4 regions of the Streptomyces sp. NPDC043738 genome follow, and region 3 is predicted to be linked to each of the others. Evidence: riboswitches for the same ligand, from Rfam matches in the RefSeq annotation. Region 3 holds a riboswitch; each other region holds the start of a gene.

Region 1 (4,186 bases), on a different contig from region 3:
GGTAGGTGTCCTCGAGTTCCTGCCGGGCGCCAGGCGGCGGCGCATCCGTGACCTGGCGGCCTCCTTCCCCGAGCCATCGGCCTGGTGGCCCGGCCTCTCCTGTCAAGGAGCAGGTTCGAATCCTGTCGTGCCCACCAGTGGTGGACCGCGAGGTCAGTGGCCCCCGACTCGGTTGAGTCGGGGGCCGTTTTCGTGCCCGGTGGCGGTGGGGTGGCGCGGGTGGGAGCGCTCCGGGGGCTGCTGGGGGGACTGCTGGGGGGCTGTTGTTTGTGGTGTGTGGGGGTGTATCGTCGGTTGTAGTTTGAACTTTCAAGTAAGTGTGGCGAATGATCCACGCGGTGTCGTGGTGGAAGATCGGAGAGCGGGTTCATGGCCGTACGACGGCTCAATCACGCGGTGTTGTACGTCCGGGACGTGGCGCGGGCTGTTGCTTTTTACGGTGAGGCGCTGGGGCTCACCGTGGATGTGGAGATACCGGGGCGGGCGGCCTTCCTCAGTGCGCCCGGCTCGCTGAACGATCACGACCTGGGGCTGTTCGCGGTGGGGGCGGACGCGCCGGGGCCGGAGACCGGACGGGTCGGGCTGTACCACCTGGCCTGGGAGGTCGGCACGCTCGGCGAACTCGCCGCGACCGAGGCGCGGCTCGGTGAGCGCGGCGCACTGGTCGGCGCCACCGACCACCTCGTCTCCAAGTCCCTGTACGCCAAGGACCCGGACGGCAACGAGTTCGAGGTGATGTGGCGGGTTCCGCGGGAGGACTGGCCGGGGCCGGAGGAGGCGGACCGGCTGCGGCCGCTGGATCTGGCGGTGGCGCTCAGGCGCTGGGGGCCGGACCTGGTGACGGGCGCCGCGGCCGGCTCGGCCACGTGAGGTGAGGCGCGGCCCGCGCGCCGTGCCTCAGGAGTCCGACGCCGCTGCCGCCCGCTCTGCCGCCTTCGCCCGGTCTGCCGCCTCCGCGCGCTGCGCCCAGCGCTTCTCCACGCCGCTCAGTCGCCAGTACGCCAGCGCCGCGGCCCACACCACGACGAACAGGCCGACGATGATGAAGCCGACATTGTCGAGGTCGAGGGTGGAGATCCAGCCGGTCAGCGGGTCGTCGAGGGCGAGTTTGTCGTGCAGCACGGTCACCAGCTCGATCGTGCCGATGAAGAAGGCGACGGCGATCGACAGTCCGGTGATGGTGAGGTTGTAGTAGACCTTGCGCACCGGGTTGGAGAACGCCCACTGGTAGGCGAAGTTCATGAACGTGCCGTCGAGGGTGTCGAACAGGCTCATCCCGGCGGCGAACAGCAGCGGCAGGCACAGGATCGCGTACCACGGCACGCCGGCCGCGGCGCCGCTGCCCGCCATCACCATCAGGGTCACCTCGGTCGCGGTGTCGAAGCCGAGCCCGAAGAGGAAGCCGAGCGGGAACATCTGGCCGGGGCGCGAGATCGAGCGGGTGAAGCGTCCCAGGAAGCGGTTCATGAAGCCGCGCGAATCGAGGCGCTGCTCCAGCTCGGCCTCGTCGTACCGGCCGTCGCGCATACCGCGGAAGACCCGCCAGATCCCGGCCAGCGCGATGAGGTTGAGGGCGGCGATGAGGTAGAGGAACGTCCCCGAGACCGTGGTGCCGATGGTGCCGAGGATCTGGTGGGTACGGGATTCGTCGTTGAGCAGGGTGCCCGCGAGCTGGGCGCCGCCCGCCACCAGGGCGGCCATCGCGACCACCACGCTGGAGTGGCCGAGCGCGAACCAGAAGCCCACCGAGACCGGCCGCTTGCCGTCGGCCATCAACTTGCGGGTGGTGTTGTCGATCGCGGCGATGTGGTCGGCATCGAAGGCGTGCCGCATGCCGAGGGTGTATGCGGTGATGCCGAGTCCGGCGCCGAAGACCTGGCTGCCCACGGAGTAGTGGTGCGGGACGACGAGCAGGAAGAGCACGCCGAAGGCGACGACGTGCAGGCCGGCTATGACGGCCATCAGGCCGGCGGTACGGAGGGTGTCCTGCCGGCGCCAGCGGAACGCGGCGGGGGCAGGGGTGTTCGGGGTATCGGTGGACAGGGCCATCCGGCGGTCACGCTCCAGCACCTCGTGGATCAGTTCGTGAGATGCCGTGGCCGGTCTCCTGGCTTACGGGTGCACGCGTCCGTCCCCGCCTTCCCGGCCGCGGGCTGCGGTCAGTGGCGCCGTACGCGCGCCGTGCGCATACGGAAAGGGCTGGAAACTCCCCGATCACAGTGGCGAGGGCCGCTCCGGCCTGGGACACAAGGTCCGGCACCGGTCTTCCCGAACACCACGGCTCGATCACTCTATCTGCCGAGGAGGGCGGGTGTGCCGAGGAGGACGGGGGGAGGTGCGGGCCAGTGGCAGTGGACTCGCGGCCGGTGGTCGCCGGGAGGGCCGGCGCTCCGCTTCGGGGTCGGTGGGCCAGGGACGCCGGGTCAGTAGTCCAAGGACGAGAGGAAGGCGTGCAGTTCGCGGTCGAAGAGCCCGGTGTTCTCCAGATTGACCATATGGGCCGCGCCCGGTATTCGGACTCTTCGGGCGCCGGGGACGGCCAGCGCTATGGCATGGGCGTTGGCGGAGATGTCCGCACTGTCGAGGTCGCCGTCGAACACGACCGTCGGCACCCGGATCTCGCCCAGGCGGTCCGCGGCCCCGACCTCAAGGGGCATCCCGGCGCCCAGCCCATCGGCATGCACCTCCACATTGGCCGCGGCCGAGGCGCGCATCCGCTCGCGGAACCCCGGGTGCACGGCGGATGGTTCGCGATGCGGACCGTCCACCCACATCCGCAGGAAGTGCTCGACATAGCGATCCGCGCCGTCCGGTGCGCCGATGGCCGCGACCTGCTCCTTGATGTGCTCCAGCACGAAGGGGTCGGTGAAGGGGCGGCCGCTGATGCCGGGGGAGGCGAGCGCGAGGGCCGTCACCCGGTCCGGGTGGGCTATCGCGGTGTCGAGGGCGACCCGCGAACCGTGTGAGAGGCCGACGAGGACGGCGCTGGGGGCGTCGAGCGCGTCCAGGAGGGTGCACAGGTCGTCGTGGTTGGCGTAGTCCCCGTCCACCGTGGAGGACAGGCCGTGGCCGCGGAAGTCGTAGCGGATCGCGCGGAGGCCGGAGTTCACCAGCCAGGTGAACTGTTCGTCCCACATGTGCTGGTCGAGCATGCCGCCGTGCAGCAGTACCACCGCGGGGCCCGAGCCGGCCGTCTCATAGAACAGCTCGCCGTCGTCGACCGGCACGAGGCCGTTGTCGACCTCGGACCAGTCGGTGATTGCTCGGGTCATGCTCCGGACCGTCCTTTGTGCGTGGAGTGCGTGGAGTGCGTGGGGGATGGGGGCGGGTGGGGTGATTGGGGTTGGTCAGGCGAGCTTTGTGACGTTGTTGGTGGTGGTGGCGTGTGTGTTGTTTCTGTTTTTGATGCCGGTGTTGTCGTTACTGCCGCTGGTGTCAGTTTTATCCGGTGGACTGTGTGAGCCGTTCGCCAGGTGCCGGAATTCCTCACCGAGTCGGTCGAGCACGTGCAGGGCCGTGCGGACGTCCTCGGCGGGCAGGTCGGCCAGCCGCTGTCGCAGCTCCCTCGCCTCGAACTCCTGGATCCCGCGTATCGCCGCCGCGCCCTCGGTGGTGAGCTCGATCAGGGAAGAGCGGCGGTGTGCGGGGTTGGGGGCCGTCACGACCAGGCCCAGCTCCGCGGCGTGGTTCACCCAGCGCTGCACCGGCTGTCTGTCGAGCCCCATCGAACGGGCCAACTGCGGCACGGTCCTGGGCCCTTCGCTGCGCAGGGCGTCCAGCAGCGCGTGTTCACCGGCGGTCATGCCCGTGCCCGTCAGCTCGCGCTCCACCGCGCGGACGACCGTCCGGTGCAGCGGCCATAGGCGTCTGATGACGCCGTACAGCAGGTCCTCGGCGGTAGTGGGTCCATCGGCGCCCACCCTGTCGGCGTCGCGCGCGGTGGAACTGTGCGCTCCGGCGCCGTTTTCGCCGGTGTCATGCTCTGCGGCATCCCCCTCATTGACACTCATGATGTCATGATGACATCGGTGATGTCGTTTGGGAAGGGGCTTGGCGCGGAAAGGAGTTGATGGCGGAAGGAGCTGAGGAGGGAGAGGAGCGGTGAGCAGTGCCGCGGGTGACGGGCGCGGCGGGGAGCGTGCGGGCGATGTGTGATGGGTGAGGGAGAGCGTGAGGGCGGATGAAG
Region 2 (4,186 bases), on a different contig from region 3:
GGCATCGGCGAGATCGGCTACATCGGCCTGACCGCCTTCGTCCTGAACGTCGTGGTGACGGTCGTGCTGACGTTCGCCCTGAAGGCCATGAAGGCCCCTGAGGGCGTCGACGAGACCAGCCCCGGCGACTACACCGCGGACGCCGGCGACGAGGGCGTCTCGGCGGAGCTGCCGCCTGCTACGGCGGGGGCACCGGCGGGGCACTGACGCCACCGGCTCGCTTGCGGCTACGGGCCGTCGCGCTCCTCCTGGGCGCGGCGGCCCGTTCGCTTGTCGGAGGTGGGGCGGTCAGTCCGCCCAGTCCTTCAGAGCCTCGGTTTCAAGGGTGATGTTCACCGGGTCGGGCAGAAGCAGGGGCTTGCCGTAGGGAACGGTGTTGACCGTCTCGTAGCGGACCCCGTCAGGCTGGCTGTGGACCAATACCTCGCAAGCTTGCCGGTCGATCAGCAGATAGAGCGGGATACCGGTCTCCGCATAGGCGCGAGGCTTCTCCACCCTGTCGCGCTGATGGGTGTCGGAGTCGTGGGAGGTCACCTCGACGACCATGAGTACGGCATCGGGGTCTGCCCACTCGCCCGAGACGTTGAAGGCGTCCATGTGTGCGAGCGTGCCGTCCGGCCGGGCGCGGCCTGCGCGGTACTCCTGCACCTTGAGACCTTGGTCGGGGTTGAGCCAGAGTTCGGGCCGCTGCTGCAAACAGATGCGCGTCAGCCACTGAATGATGCGCCCGTGGGCCCCGTCCGGCATCGGCTTGCTCCTGACCTTCCCGTCGATGAATTCCAGCCGAGCGCCTTTCTCCAGGCGGCTGAGTATCCGGGCGGCCTCTTCGAAGTGCTCCGTCTCCATGACGTGTGGCCGGTCGGCAAGCGCGGTCATCGGGCCTTCTCCTTCTTCCAACGGGCGGAGCAGGGAGGTGCGGAACCGACGATAGCCGAGCCCGCCGACACCCACCCCGCCGTCGGCCCCGCCCCCCACACTTGACCCCATGGACATCACGATCAGGCCCGTGCGCCAGGCGGAGTTCGGTGCGGTCGGGGAGTTGCTGGTGGCGGTCTATCTGGCCGATGGGCTGCTGGTATCCGGGGAGCGCGACGCCTACGCGGCGAAGCTGCGGGAGGTGGCGGAACGGGCGGAGCAGGCCGAGGTGTTGGTGGCCGTGGAGGGGCCGGACGAGCGGGTGGTGGGGACGGTCACCTTCTCCGCGTACGGGAGTCCGTATGCGGAGCTGGCGGGGCCCGGGGAGGGCGAGTTCCGGATGCTCGCGGTGCGGCCCGAGGGGCGCGGACGAGGGGTCGGGGAGGCGTTGGTGGCGGCGTGTCTGGAGCGGGCGCGGGCACTCGGGCTGAGCGGCATGGTGCTGTCCACGCCGCGGCACGTACTGCCCGCGCACCGGCTCTACCGCAGGCTGGGGTTCGCGCGCGCGGAAGAGCGGGACTGGGAACCGGTACCGGGGATCACTCTCTGGGCGTTCGCGCGGGACGTGGCCTGAAAGGCGCTCCAGGCCCGGCCTGAGGGCCGTTCCGGGCGCTCCCCCGCCCCCTGGCACTTCGCACACCTGTCGGAGTGGTATGAGGTGGCGACACAAGATGTGGGGGTGCACGCGGGGAGCAGCACAAGATGTATGCTCGTCCTCGCTGTCGCCGCAGGGGAATCCGGTGGGAATCCGGAACTGTCCCGCAACGGTGTAAGAGCGCGCCCAGTGGCCCGATGAGGGCCCTGCCGCGCGCCCGTGAAGTCCGAGGACCTGCCGACGGTACGCCCGCACCGCCATCGGTGCGGACGTCGATACGTCCGGGCCCCGAGGGTTGGGCCGGTGGACGCCGCGCGGTGTGCCCGCGCACCCCTGGCCGTCACGGGGTGCCGCACGCGCGCGTGCGGCCGTCGCGCCCCGCCCCTCCTGGCCCCCGCCGAGTGAGGGAGAGCATCACGTGACCATCGCGCCAACGGAACCCGCGTCAGACGCCGAGGTCGTGCAGCCTGCGGTGACCACGCCCGCCGGCGGTCCGGGCGAGGCCGGGCAGGACGGTCCGGGCGTCGCGCTGCTGCGCACCCTGACGAAGCTGACCGAGGACCTGACCGCGACCGACCCCGGCAAGGTGGCCGCCGCCGCCCTGCGCGGCCGGTACGAGGGCGCGGGCGAGTCCGAACTGCGGTCGCTGGCCATCGAGGCCGCGGCCGGGCTGATCGGTGACGAGCCGCAGTACTCCAAGCTCGCCGCGCGGCTGCTCACCCTCTCGATCTCGGAGGAGGCGGCCGAACAGGGGGCGGTCGCCTTCTCCGCCTCCGTCGAAGTCGGCCACCGCGAGGGGCTGATCGCCGACGAGACCGCGGAGTTCGTACGGACCCACGCCGCCCGGCTGGACGCCCTGGTCGACCAGGCGCTCGCCGACGGGGCCGACGACCGGTTCGGGTACTTCGGGCTGCGCACGCTGCACTCGCGCTACCTGCTGCGCCACCCCACCACCCGCCAGGTCGTCGAGACGCCCCAGCACTTCCTGCTGCGGGTGGCCTGCGGCCTCGCCGAGGACGGCAGCGAGCGCGCCCTGGACGACGTCGCCGAGCTGTACGGCCTCACCAGCTCGCTGTCGTACCTGCCCTCCTCCCCCACGCTGTTCAACTCCGGCACCCGCCACCCGCAGATGTCGTCCTGCTACCTGCTGGACTCGCCGCTGGACGAGCTGGACTCGATCTACGACCGCTACCACCAGGTGGCGCGGCTGTCCAAGCACGCCGGTGGCATCGGCCTGTCCTACTCCCGTATCCGCGCCCGCGGTTCGCTGATCCGCGGCACCAACGGGCACTCCAACGGCATCGTGCCCTTCCTGCGCACCCTGGACGCCTCGGTCGCGGCCGTGAACCAGGGCGGCCGGCGCAAGGGCGCCGCCTGCGTCTACCTGGAGACCTGGCACGCCGACATCGAGGAGTTCCTGGAGCTGCGCGACAACACCGGTGAGGAGGCCCGCCGCACCCACAACCTGAACATCGCGCACTGGATCCCGGACGAGTTCATGCGCCGGGTGGAGGCGGACGCCGACTGGTCGCTGTTCTCCCCCTCGGACGCCCCGGAGCTGGTGGACCTGTGGGGCGAGGAGTTCGACGCCGCCTACCGCAGGGCCGAGGCCGAGGGCCGGGCGCTCAAGCAGATCCCGGCCCGGGTGCTGTACTCCCGCATGATGCGCACCCTGGCGCAGACCGGCAACGGCTGGATGACGTTCAAGGACGCCGCCAACCGCACCGCCAACCAGACCGCCGAGCCCGGCCAGGTCGTGCACTCCTCCAACCTGTGCACGGAGATCCTGGAGGTGACCGACGACGGGGAGACCGCGGTCTGCAACCTGGGGTCGGTCAACCTCGCCGCCCACCTGGGCAACGAGGCCGCCGGCTGGGAGGAGGCGATGGACTGGGAGAAGCTGGACGCCACGGTCCGTACCGCCGTCACCTTCCTCGACCGGGTCGTGGACATCAACTTCTACCCGACCGAGCAGGCCGGGGCCTCCAACTCCCGCTGGCGCCCGGTGGGTCTGGGCCTGATGGGCCTGCAGGACGTCTTCTTCCGGCTGCGGCTGCCCTTCGACTCGGCCGAGGCGCGGGAGCTGTCGACCCGGATCTCCGAGCGGATCATGCTCGCCGCGTACGAGGCGTCCGCCGCTCTCGCCGAGCGGCACGGCCCGCACCCGGCCTGGTCGGCGACCCGCACCGCCCGCGGTGTGCTGCACCCCGACCACTACCCCAACGCCGAGCCCCGCTGGGCGGACCGCTGGGCGGCGCTGCGCACCAGGATCGCCACGACCGGGATGCGCAACTCGCTGCTGCTGGCGATCGCGCCGACCGCGACCATCGCCTCGATCGCGGGCGTGTACGAGTGCATCGAGCCGCAGGTCTCCAACCTCTTCAAGCGCGAGACGCTGTCGGGTGAGTTCCTCCAGGTCAACGCGTATCTGATCGAGGAGCTCAAGGCCCTGGGGCTGTGGGACGCGCGGACCCGTGACGCGCTGCGCGAGGCGAACGGCTCGGTGCAGGACGTCGACTGGATCCCCGAGGAGGTCCGGGCGCTGTACCGCACCGCCTGGGAGATCCCGCAGCGCGCCCTGATCGACATGGCCGCGGCCCGTACGCCCTTCATCGACCAGAGCCAGTCGCTGAACCTCTTCATGGCGTCGCCGACCATCGGCAAGCTCAGCTCGAT
Region 3 (4,186 bases):
ACCGGCTCGCCACCATCGTCGTCCGACCGCGCGGCTGGCATCTCGACGAGGGGCACCTGGAGTTCGCCGGCGGACCGGTGCCCGCCGCGCTCGTCGACTTCGGCCTTTACTTCTTCCACTGCGCGCAGCGCCAGATCGACGCCGGCCACGGCCCGTACTTCTACCTGCCGAAGCTGGAGAACCGCTACGAGGCCCGGCTGTGGAACGACGTGTTCGTCCTCGCCCAGGAGCTGCTCGGCATCCCCCGCGGCACGATCCGCGCCACCGTGCTCATCGAGACGATCACCGCCGCCTTCGAGATGGAGGAGATCCTCCACGAGCTGCGCGAGCACAGCTCCGGCCTCAACGCCGGCCGCCGGGACTACCTGTTCAGCCTGATCAAGACCTTGGGGCACCGCACCGGCTTCCTGCTGCCGGACCGGGCGAAGGTGACCATGACCGCGCCCTTCCTTCGGGCGTACACCGAACTGCTGGTGCGCACCTGCCACAAGCGGGGCGCCCCTGCGATCGGAGGCATGGCGGCGCGGGTGCCGAGCAAAGACCCGGCCGCCGACGAGGCGACGCTGGCCAAGGTCCGGCTGGACAAGGAGCGCGAGGCCGAGGACGGCTTCGACGGCTCCTGGGTGGCCCACCCCGGCCTCGTCCCCCTGTGCCGCGAGGTGTTCGACGGCGTTCTCGGCGACCGGCCGCACCAGATCGACCGTACCCGCGACGACGTGGCGGTGAGCGCCGCGGACCTGCTCTCGGTGCGCCGCATCAGCGGTCCGCCCACGGCGGAGGGGATACGCGCCAACGTCGCCGTCGCCCTGCGCTACTTCGCCGCCTGGCTGCGCGGCCAGGGGGCGGTCGCCCTGTACGGCCTGATGGAGGACGCCGCCACCGCCGAGATCGCCCGCGTGCAGATCTGGCAGTGGCTGCGCCACCGGGTCGTCGACCGCGAGACGGTCCTGCGGCTGCTCGACGAGGAACTCGCCGCGCTCGGCGCCGAGTACCCGTGGGCAGACCTCGACGCGGTGCGGGATCTGTTCGAACGCAACGCGCTGGCCCGCGAGTTGCCGGGCTTCTTCACTCCGGACGCCTACTCCCGCCACCTCGTGCGGAATGGGGAGACCCGGTCATGAGCGCGGGCATCCGGCGCGTCGGGGTGGTCGGCGGCGGCCAGATGGGCGCGGGCATCGCCGAGGTGTGTGCGCGGGCCGGTCTCGACACCGTGGTCTGTGAGGCCGACGCCACGGCCGCCCGGGCCGCGCGGGAGCGGGTGGCCGCCTCGCTGGAACGCGCCGTCCAACGGGGGAAGCTGGAGCCGGCCGCGGCCCGACGGGCACTCGCCCGCCTGCGGTTCACCGGCAGCCTGGAGGACCTGGCCGACCGGCAGTTGGTCATCGAGGCCGTGGTCGAGAACGCCGACGCCAAGACGGAGGTGTTCGCCGCGCTGGACAAGATCGTCGAGGATCCCGGGGCGGTGCTGGCGACCAACACCTCCTCCCTCCCCGTCATGCGCCTGGGCATGGCCACCGGCCGCGCCGACCGGGTCGTGGGACTGCACTTCTTCAACCCCGTCCCGGTGCTGCCGCTGGTGGAGATCGTGACCTCCCTGCACACGGCCCCGGAAACGGTCACCCTCGTGGCGGAGTTCGCCACCGGCGTCCTGGGCAAAACGGTCGTGCGCTCCCAGGACCGGGCCGGCTTCGTCGTCAACGCGCTGCTCGTCCCGTATCTGCTCGCGGCGATCCGTATGGCGGAGTCGGGCTTCGCCACCGCAGCGGACATCGACACCGGCATGGAGCTGGGCTGCGCCCACCCCATGGGGCCGCTCAGACTCGCCGACCTGATCGGGCTGGACACCGTCGCCTCGATCGCCGAGTCGCTCTACGACGAGTTCAAGGAACCCCTCTACGCCCCTCCCCCGCTGCTCCAGCGGATGGTCGAGGCGGGGCTGCTGGGCCGCAAGGCCGGCCGGGGGTTCCACCAGTACGACCAGAACTGAGGGATCTGGTCCGGCCGGGCTGAGGGGCCCGGACCGCACCGCCGGTGGAGGGTTCCGGCGGCTGCTCACAGGAGGGCGGGAAACGCATGTGCGGCGTTTCCCGCCCTCGTCGTGCCTCACACCTGCCGACCGCGTGTCTCACCTCACCTTCCGAATGATCGACCTGGACGTACCGCATCACCGGACGGCCCTTAGGCTGACCAGTGCAGCTGGTTCGCCCCGTCCGCCAGGCGGGATGCGTCGCAAGAGGGAACCCGGTGGGAATCCGGGACTGCCCCGCAGCGGTGAGCGGGAACGACCGCCGTCATACGCACTGGGTCCGACGAGAGGGCCTGGGAAGCGACGGCCATTAGGTGTCCTCCCCCGTGAGGACGTGCCCGCGAGTCCGAAGACCTGCCATCTGCCCGGGTGCGAACGACTCGCATCCGGACATCCCGGTGACCTCGAGGGCGGGTCGGCGTACACACCAGGCGGAGCACCGCGCCATGCCGCGCGAGGTCGTACCGCCTGGTCTGCCACCCCTTCGCGCCTTCGTCCCGTCGCCGGGATCTCAGGGATTCGTCTCGCGAAGGAGATCTCCGTGAACACCAAGTCCGCGGCCGCGGCAGCACGGGCCACCGTGTACGGCTACCCGCGCCAGGGCCCCGACCGGGAACTGAAGAAGTCGATCGAGGGCTACTGGAAGGGCCGCGTCACCGCCGACGCCCTCCGCGCCACCGCCGCCGAACTGCGCCGCACCAGCTGGCAGCAGCTGGCCGGAGCCGGCCTCGACGAGGTTCCGACCGGCGACTTCTCGTACTACGACCACGTCCTGGACACCACCGTCATGGTCGGCGCGATCCCCGACCGCCACCGGGCCGCCGTCGCGGCCGATCCGCTCGACGGCTACTTCGCCATGGCGCGTGGCACGCAGGATGTCGCGCCACTGGAGATGACCAAGTGGTTCGACACCAACTACCACTACCTGGTGCCCGAGTTGGGCCCTGACACGACGTTCACCGCCGACTCCACCAAGCAGGTGACCGAGCTGACGGAGGCCCTGGCACTGGGTCTGACGGCCCGGCCGGTCCTGGTCGGTCCCGTCACCTATCTGCTGCTGGCCAAGCCCGCGCCCGGCGTGGCCGCCGGCTTCGACCCGCTGACCCTCCTGGACCGCCTGCTGCCCGTGTACGCCGAGGTCCTCGCCGATCTGCGCGCCGCCGGTGCCGAGTGGGTGCAGCTGGACGAGCCCGCCCTCGTCCAGGACCGCACCCCGGCCGAGCTCCACAGCGCCGCCCGCGCCTACCGCGAACTCGGCGCCCTCACCGACCGGCCCCAGCTGCTCGTCGCCTCCTACTTCGACCGCCTGGGCGATGCCCTGCCCGTACTGGCCAAGGCTCCGGTCGAGGGGCTCGCGCTGGACTTCACCGAAGCCGCCGCCGCCAACCTGGAGGCGCTTGCGGCCGTCGGCGGACTGCCGGGCAGGCGACTGGTCGCCGGCGTCGTCAACGGCCGCAACATCTGGGTCAACGACCTGGAGAAGTCCCTCGCCACGCTCGGCACCCTCCTCGGCCTGGCCGACCGGGTCGATGTGTCGGCCTCCTGCTCACTGCTGCACGTGCCCCTCGACGCGGCGGCCGAGCGGGACATCGAACCGCAGGTCCTGCGCTGGCTCGCGTTCGCCCGTCAGAAGACGGCCGAGATCGTCACCCTCGCCAAGGGCCTGACCCGCGGCACCGGCGCCATCACCGCCCAACTGGCCGCGAACCGGGCCGCCCTGGCTTCCCGGGCCCACTCCCCCATCACCCACGACCCGGCCGTCCGCACCCGGACCGCCGCGATCACCGAGAGCGACGCCCGCCGCTCGCAGCCCTACGCCGAACGGACCACGGCCCAACGCGCCCACCTGCGCCTGCCGTTGCTGCCGACCACGACCATCGGCTCCTTCCCGCAGACCGGCGAACTGCGCACCGCACGGGCCGACCTGCGCGCGGGCCGGATCGACACGGCCGGGTACGAGGAGCGGATCAAGGCCGAGATCCAGGAGGTGCTCGCCTTCCAGGAGAAGGCCGGTCTGGACGTCCTCGTCCACGGCGAGGCCGAACGCAACGACATGGTCCAGTACTTCGCCGAACAGCTCACCGGCTACCTCGCCACACAGCACGGCTGGGTCCAGTCCTACGGCACCCGCTACGTCCGCCCGCCGATCCTGGCCGGCGA
Region 4 (4,186 bases), on a different contig from region 3:
CGACGACCGCGGTGAAGGGGTACTGCGGGGTCGTGTTGTGCACCGTTGTCATGCCTTGTCATCCTCCACGTCGCCGGCCCGATCCGTCCCATGCGTACCCCTCATGGCGCCCCCGGAGGCACGAACGGCAGCCCCTCCGGCACCCCTTCCTCGATCAGCCGCCACAGCGCGTCCGTGTCCGCGTGCTCCTCGATCAGATCGCCCAGCCGGTCCAGCTGCTCCTCGCGCAGCGCGGCGAAGCGGGTGTCGGGGGCCGGCACGAAGGCCCGCCCCGCGTCGGCCGCCACCCGCCGCAGGAACGCCCGGCGGAAGCCGTCGCTCTCCAGCGAGCCGTGCCAGTGCGTGCCCCACACGGAGCCGACCCGGCAGCCGTCCAGGCCGTGCCCTTCGTCATCGGAGAAGAACGCCTCGCCGCCGGTCACTTCGGCGACGCCGTGGTGGATCTCGTACCCCTCCACCGGCTCGCCCAGCGCCCGCCCGGCCGGCCGCGCGAGGGTCTTCTCCGCCGCGAACCGCACCCGTACGGGCAGCAGCCCCAGCCCCTCGACCGTGCCCGCCTTCGACTCGACCTCGTCCTCGATGCGCTCGCCCAGCATCTGGAAGCCGCCACAGACGCCCAGCACCGGGCGGCCCTCGGCGGCCCGGCGGGCGATCGCGTCCGCCAGGCCGCGCTCGCGCAGCCACGCAAGCGCCCGCACCGTGCCCCGGGTCCCCGGCAGCACCACCAGATCCGCGTCGGCCAGCTCCTCGGCCCGGTCCACGAACCGCACCACCACGCCCGGTTCGGCGGCCAGCGCGTCCACGTCCGTGAAGTTCGACATCAGCGGTACGGCGGCGACCGCGACCCGCAGCACATCGGCGCCGTGCGGCGGCGCCACCACGCTTTCGCGCACCGTGCCGCGCAGAGACACCCGCAGGCCGTCCTCCTCGTCGATGCCCAGCCCGTGCGCGAAGGGCAGCACGCCCAGCGTCGGCCGCCCGCTCAGGCGCCGCATCATCTCCAGGCCGGGCTCCAACAGCGTCACATCGCCCCGGAACTTGTTGACGAGGTACCCCGCCACCAGCGCCTGGTCCTCCTTCGACAGCAGCGCGGTGGTGCCGAAGAAGGACGCGAACACCCCGCCGCGGTCGATGTCGCCGACCACGACGACCGGTATCCGGGCGGCCCGGGCGATGCCCATGTTGACGATGTCGGTGCGCCGCAGGTTGATCTCGGCGGGGCTGCCGGCGCCCTCGCAGATCACCGCGTCATGGGTACGCCGCAGCTCGGCCAGGCAGTCGGTCACCGTGCCGAGCAACTGCTCCTGCCGGCCCGCGTGGTAGCCACGGGCACTGAGCTCACCGACCGGCTTGCCCAGCAGCACCACCTGGCTGCTGCGGTCGCCGCCCGGCTTGAGCAGCACGGGGTTCATCAGCGCGGTCGGCTCCACCCGCGCCGCGGCGGCCTGCATCGCCTGGGCCCGGCCGATCTCCGCGCCCTCGCGCGTGACGAACGAGTTCAGCGACATGTTCTGCGCCTTGAAGGGCGCCACGCGCACGCCCTGCCGTACCAGCCAGCGGCAGATTCCCGCCGTCACCACGCTCTTGCCGGCGTCCGACGTCGTACCGGCCACCAACAGGCCCCCGCCGACGGTCCCGCCGGACGCCTTGCTCCGCCCGTTCACCGGCTCTTCCTCCCGCTCCCGCGGCGCGCCGCCGCGCTCCTGTGCCGCACCGCGCCCGCCACCAGCCGTCCTGCCACCGTCGTCGCCAGCGCCAGCGCGCTCACCTTCCGCGACAGCCGTACCGCCCGCTCGATGTCGCCGGCCGCGACCGGCCGCGCCCCGCCGTTGAGCACCGGGCGGTGCTCGACCCGCCCGCCGTACGCCAGCGTGCCGCCCAGCCGTACGCCCAGCGCACCCGCGAACGACGCCTCCACCGGGCCCGCGTTGGGGCTCGGGTGCGCCCCGCCGTCGGCCCGCCAGGCCCGCAGCGCGCCGCGCCGGTCGGGGCCGGCGAGCACGGCCAGGGTGGCGGTCAGCCGGGAGCCGGGCCAGCCGGCGAGGTCGTCGAGCCGGGCCGAGGCCCAGCCGAAGCGGCGGTAGCGCGGCGACTTGTGACCCACCATCGCGTCCAGCGTGTTCACCGCACGGAACGCCACCAGGCCGGGCACCCCGCCGAGCGCGCCCCACACCAGGGCACCCACCACCGCGTCCGAGGTGTTCTCGGCGACCGACTCCACCACCGCGCGGGCCAACTGAGGCCCGTCCAGCGCCTGCGGATCACGCCCGCACAGATGCGGCAGCCGCTCCCGGGCCACGTCCAGGTCGCCCGCCGTGAGCGCCCCGCCGACGGCCCGTGCCTCCCGGCCCAGCGAGGTGCCGCCCAGCACGGCCCAGACCGTCGCCGCGGTCAGCGCGACGCGGGCCCCGCGGGAGCGTCCCGCGGCGCGCCGCAGCAGGGCGGCCCCGGCGGCCGCACCGCCCGCGCACAGCACGGCATGTGCCGCGCCGTACCCGCGGTGGTCGCGCCACAGCCGGCGCTCCACGGCGCCCGCGGCCCGGCCGAACGCGGCCACCGGATGGCCGCGCCGCGGATCCGCCGCGATCAGGTCGGCGAGAAAGCCCAGGGCCGCGCCGCACGCGTATCCCGCGTGTTCGCCGCGCATCGGGTCAGGCCGCCGTCAGGCCTCGAAGGGGCCCTGCGGGGCCGTGCAGTGGTGCTCTCGAAGGGCGGCCGGGCATGGCGGTATGTCCTCACTCAGGGTCCGCGCCCTGGCTCGACGTGACGGCGACAGGAGTCTCCTGGCTCCCGGATCGGCGTGGCCCCCGGCCTTCCAGTCCTGGTACGCCGTCAGGCGTACGCGAGGCGGACCGTGGCCTTCGCTGGAGGAACGCTCCCCGGTGACAGTGGCGGGACCGCGCCGGATTCTCACCGGACTTCCTCATCTGTCGCCGATTGGCTCCGGCAGTCCACCACGCCCTGCGAAGGCCCGTCAACTCACCCTTGACCTGCGACGCTGCCCCGTGGCACGCGCTGTGGCACACGCCACAGGGTGGCGGCCGCGTCACAGACGGTTGCCTGTGCCCCTGATCCCACGTCACTATCAGTTGCACGGTGGCGAAGGGGCCGCCGGAAGGGGGCTGGGGGATGCCGGAGAGCGCCGGTCATCACGAGATCCGCATCAGGATCACGGGGACGAACAATCCGCAGCAGGACATCGACGACCTCCAGGTGTGGCTGGAGCGCGAACCGTGGCTGAGCCGCCGGGAACACGCCTGGGAGCAGCGGCCGCGCCCCGCCCACGAAGCGGCCGGCACCGGCGGTGCCGACCCGGCCGGACCGGGCGACATGGCCGTGGGAGTGGACGACCTGATCCTGGTGATCGTCGGCGCGGTCGCCGCCGAGGTCACCAAGGGGCTGGGCATCGCCCTGCGCGAGTGGCTGCGGCGCCGCAAGGAGGAGCGGGCCGAGGGCGAGGCGCCCGCCGTCGACGCCGGCACGGGCGGTGAGCTGCAGGCGGTCGGCGACACCGAACGCCCCGATCCGGGCGGACCGACGCGCGGGGGCGGCACCGGCGAGGGCTGACCCGGATGTCCGAATACGACGCGCGGGGAAAGATCAACCGGGCGCTGCTGGTCTGTGTCCACGACTACACCACGCTGACCGGCCTGCCCGCGGTGGAGGACAACGCCCCCGAGTTGCGGCGGGCACTGACCGCCACCGACCTGTTCACCGCCGACGAGGTCACGGTCTGCCGCCCCACGGAGCCCTGGGAGCTGGGACAGGCCCTCAAGACCGCCGCCGACGAGGCGCGCGGTCTGCTGCTGGTGCACTTCTCCGGCCACGGCCGGGTCCGCAGCGACGGCGGCGATCTGCAGCTGATGGTCGGCGCCTCCGTGCCCCGGCAGAGCCACACCACCGTCTCCTGGCAGGACATGGTGCTCTCCTGCCTCGACAACGCACGGGCCGAGCGCATCGTGATCGTCCTGGAGTGCTGCTACGCCGGCAACGCCGACGGAGCCTTCCACTCCCTGCGCAAGCCCATGTCGCTGCTGATGGCCGCCCAGCCCAACCGCCGGATCTTCAGCGGCGACGAACCGGCCGGCGGCAGCCTCTTCACCCGGGCCATGGTGGAGGTCCTCGAACACGGCATCCCCGGGCGGCGCTTCGTCGCCTTCGAGGACCTCGTACGGGAGCTGCGCAC

What was found. A riboswitch is a leader RNA that binds a small molecule or an ion and turns the genes downstream of it on or off. The one in region 3 is predicted to bind cobalamin.
Region 1: another riboswitch for cobalamin. It lies ahead of nicT (Nickel transporter NicT); the one in region 3 lies ahead of metE (5-methyltetrahydropteroyltriglutamate--homocysteine S-methyltransferase).
Region 2: another riboswitch for cobalamin. It lies ahead of AC0680_RS34330 (ribonucleoside-diphosphate reductase subunit alpha); the one in region 3 lies ahead of metE (5-methyltetrahydropteroyltriglutamate--homocysteine S-methyltransferase).
Region 4: another riboswitch for cobalamin. It lies ahead of AC0680_RS29715 (cobalamin biosynthesis protein); the one in region 3 lies ahead of metE (5-methyltetrahydropteroyltriglutamate--homocysteine S-methyltransferase).

What each region holds. Positions count from the first base shown of each region.
Region 1 covers NZ_JBWKCJ010000018.1:141,217-145,402, forward strand. The annotation lists gene AC0680_RS23525 (VOC family protein) at 370-870, shown strand; gene nicT (Nickel transporter NicT) at 898-2,049, opposite strand; cobalamin riboswitch at 2,081-2,295, opposite strand; gene AC0680_RS23535 (alpha/beta fold hydrolase) at 2,424-3,272, opposite strand; gene AC0680_RS23540 (MarR family winged helix-turn-helix transcriptional regulator) at 3,348-4,010, opposite strand; gene AC0680_RS23545 (hypothetical protein) at 4,181-4,186, shown strand, end outside.
Region 2 covers NZ_JBWKCJ010000040.1:23,340-27,525, reverse strand. The annotation lists gene mctP (monocarboxylate uptake permease MctP) at 1-207, shown strand, start outside; gene AC0680_RS34340 (Uma2 family endonuclease) at 289-876, opposite strand; gene AC0680_RS34335 (GNAT family N-acetyltransferase) at 986-1,489, shown strand; cobalamin riboswitch at 1,616-1,766, shown strand; gene AC0680_RS34330 (ribonucleoside-diphosphate reductase subunit alpha) at 1,929-4,186, shown strand, end outside.
Region 3 covers NZ_JBWKCJ010000007.1:87,440-91,625, forward strand. The annotation lists gene aceB (malate synthase A) at 1-1,121, shown strand, start outside; gene AC0680_RS12235 (3-hydroxybutyryl-CoA dehydrogenase) at 1,118-1,987, shown strand; cobalamin riboswitch at 2,181-2,402, shown strand; gene metE (5-methyltetrahydropteroyltriglutamate--homocysteine S-methyltransferase) at 2,568-4,186, shown strand, end outside.
Region 4 covers NZ_JBWKCJ010000028.1:68,062-72,247, reverse strand. The annotation lists gene AC0680_RS29725 (putative cobaltochelatase) at 1-52, opposite strand, end outside; gene AC0680_RS29720 (cobyric acid synthase) at 102-1,664, opposite strand; gene AC0680_RS29715 (cobalamin biosynthesis protein) at 1,661-2,647, opposite strand; cobalamin riboswitch at 2,777-2,925, opposite strand; gene AC0680_RS29710 (hypothetical protein) at 3,130-3,567, shown strand; gene AC0680_RS29705 (caspase family protein) at 3,573-4,186, shown strand, end outside.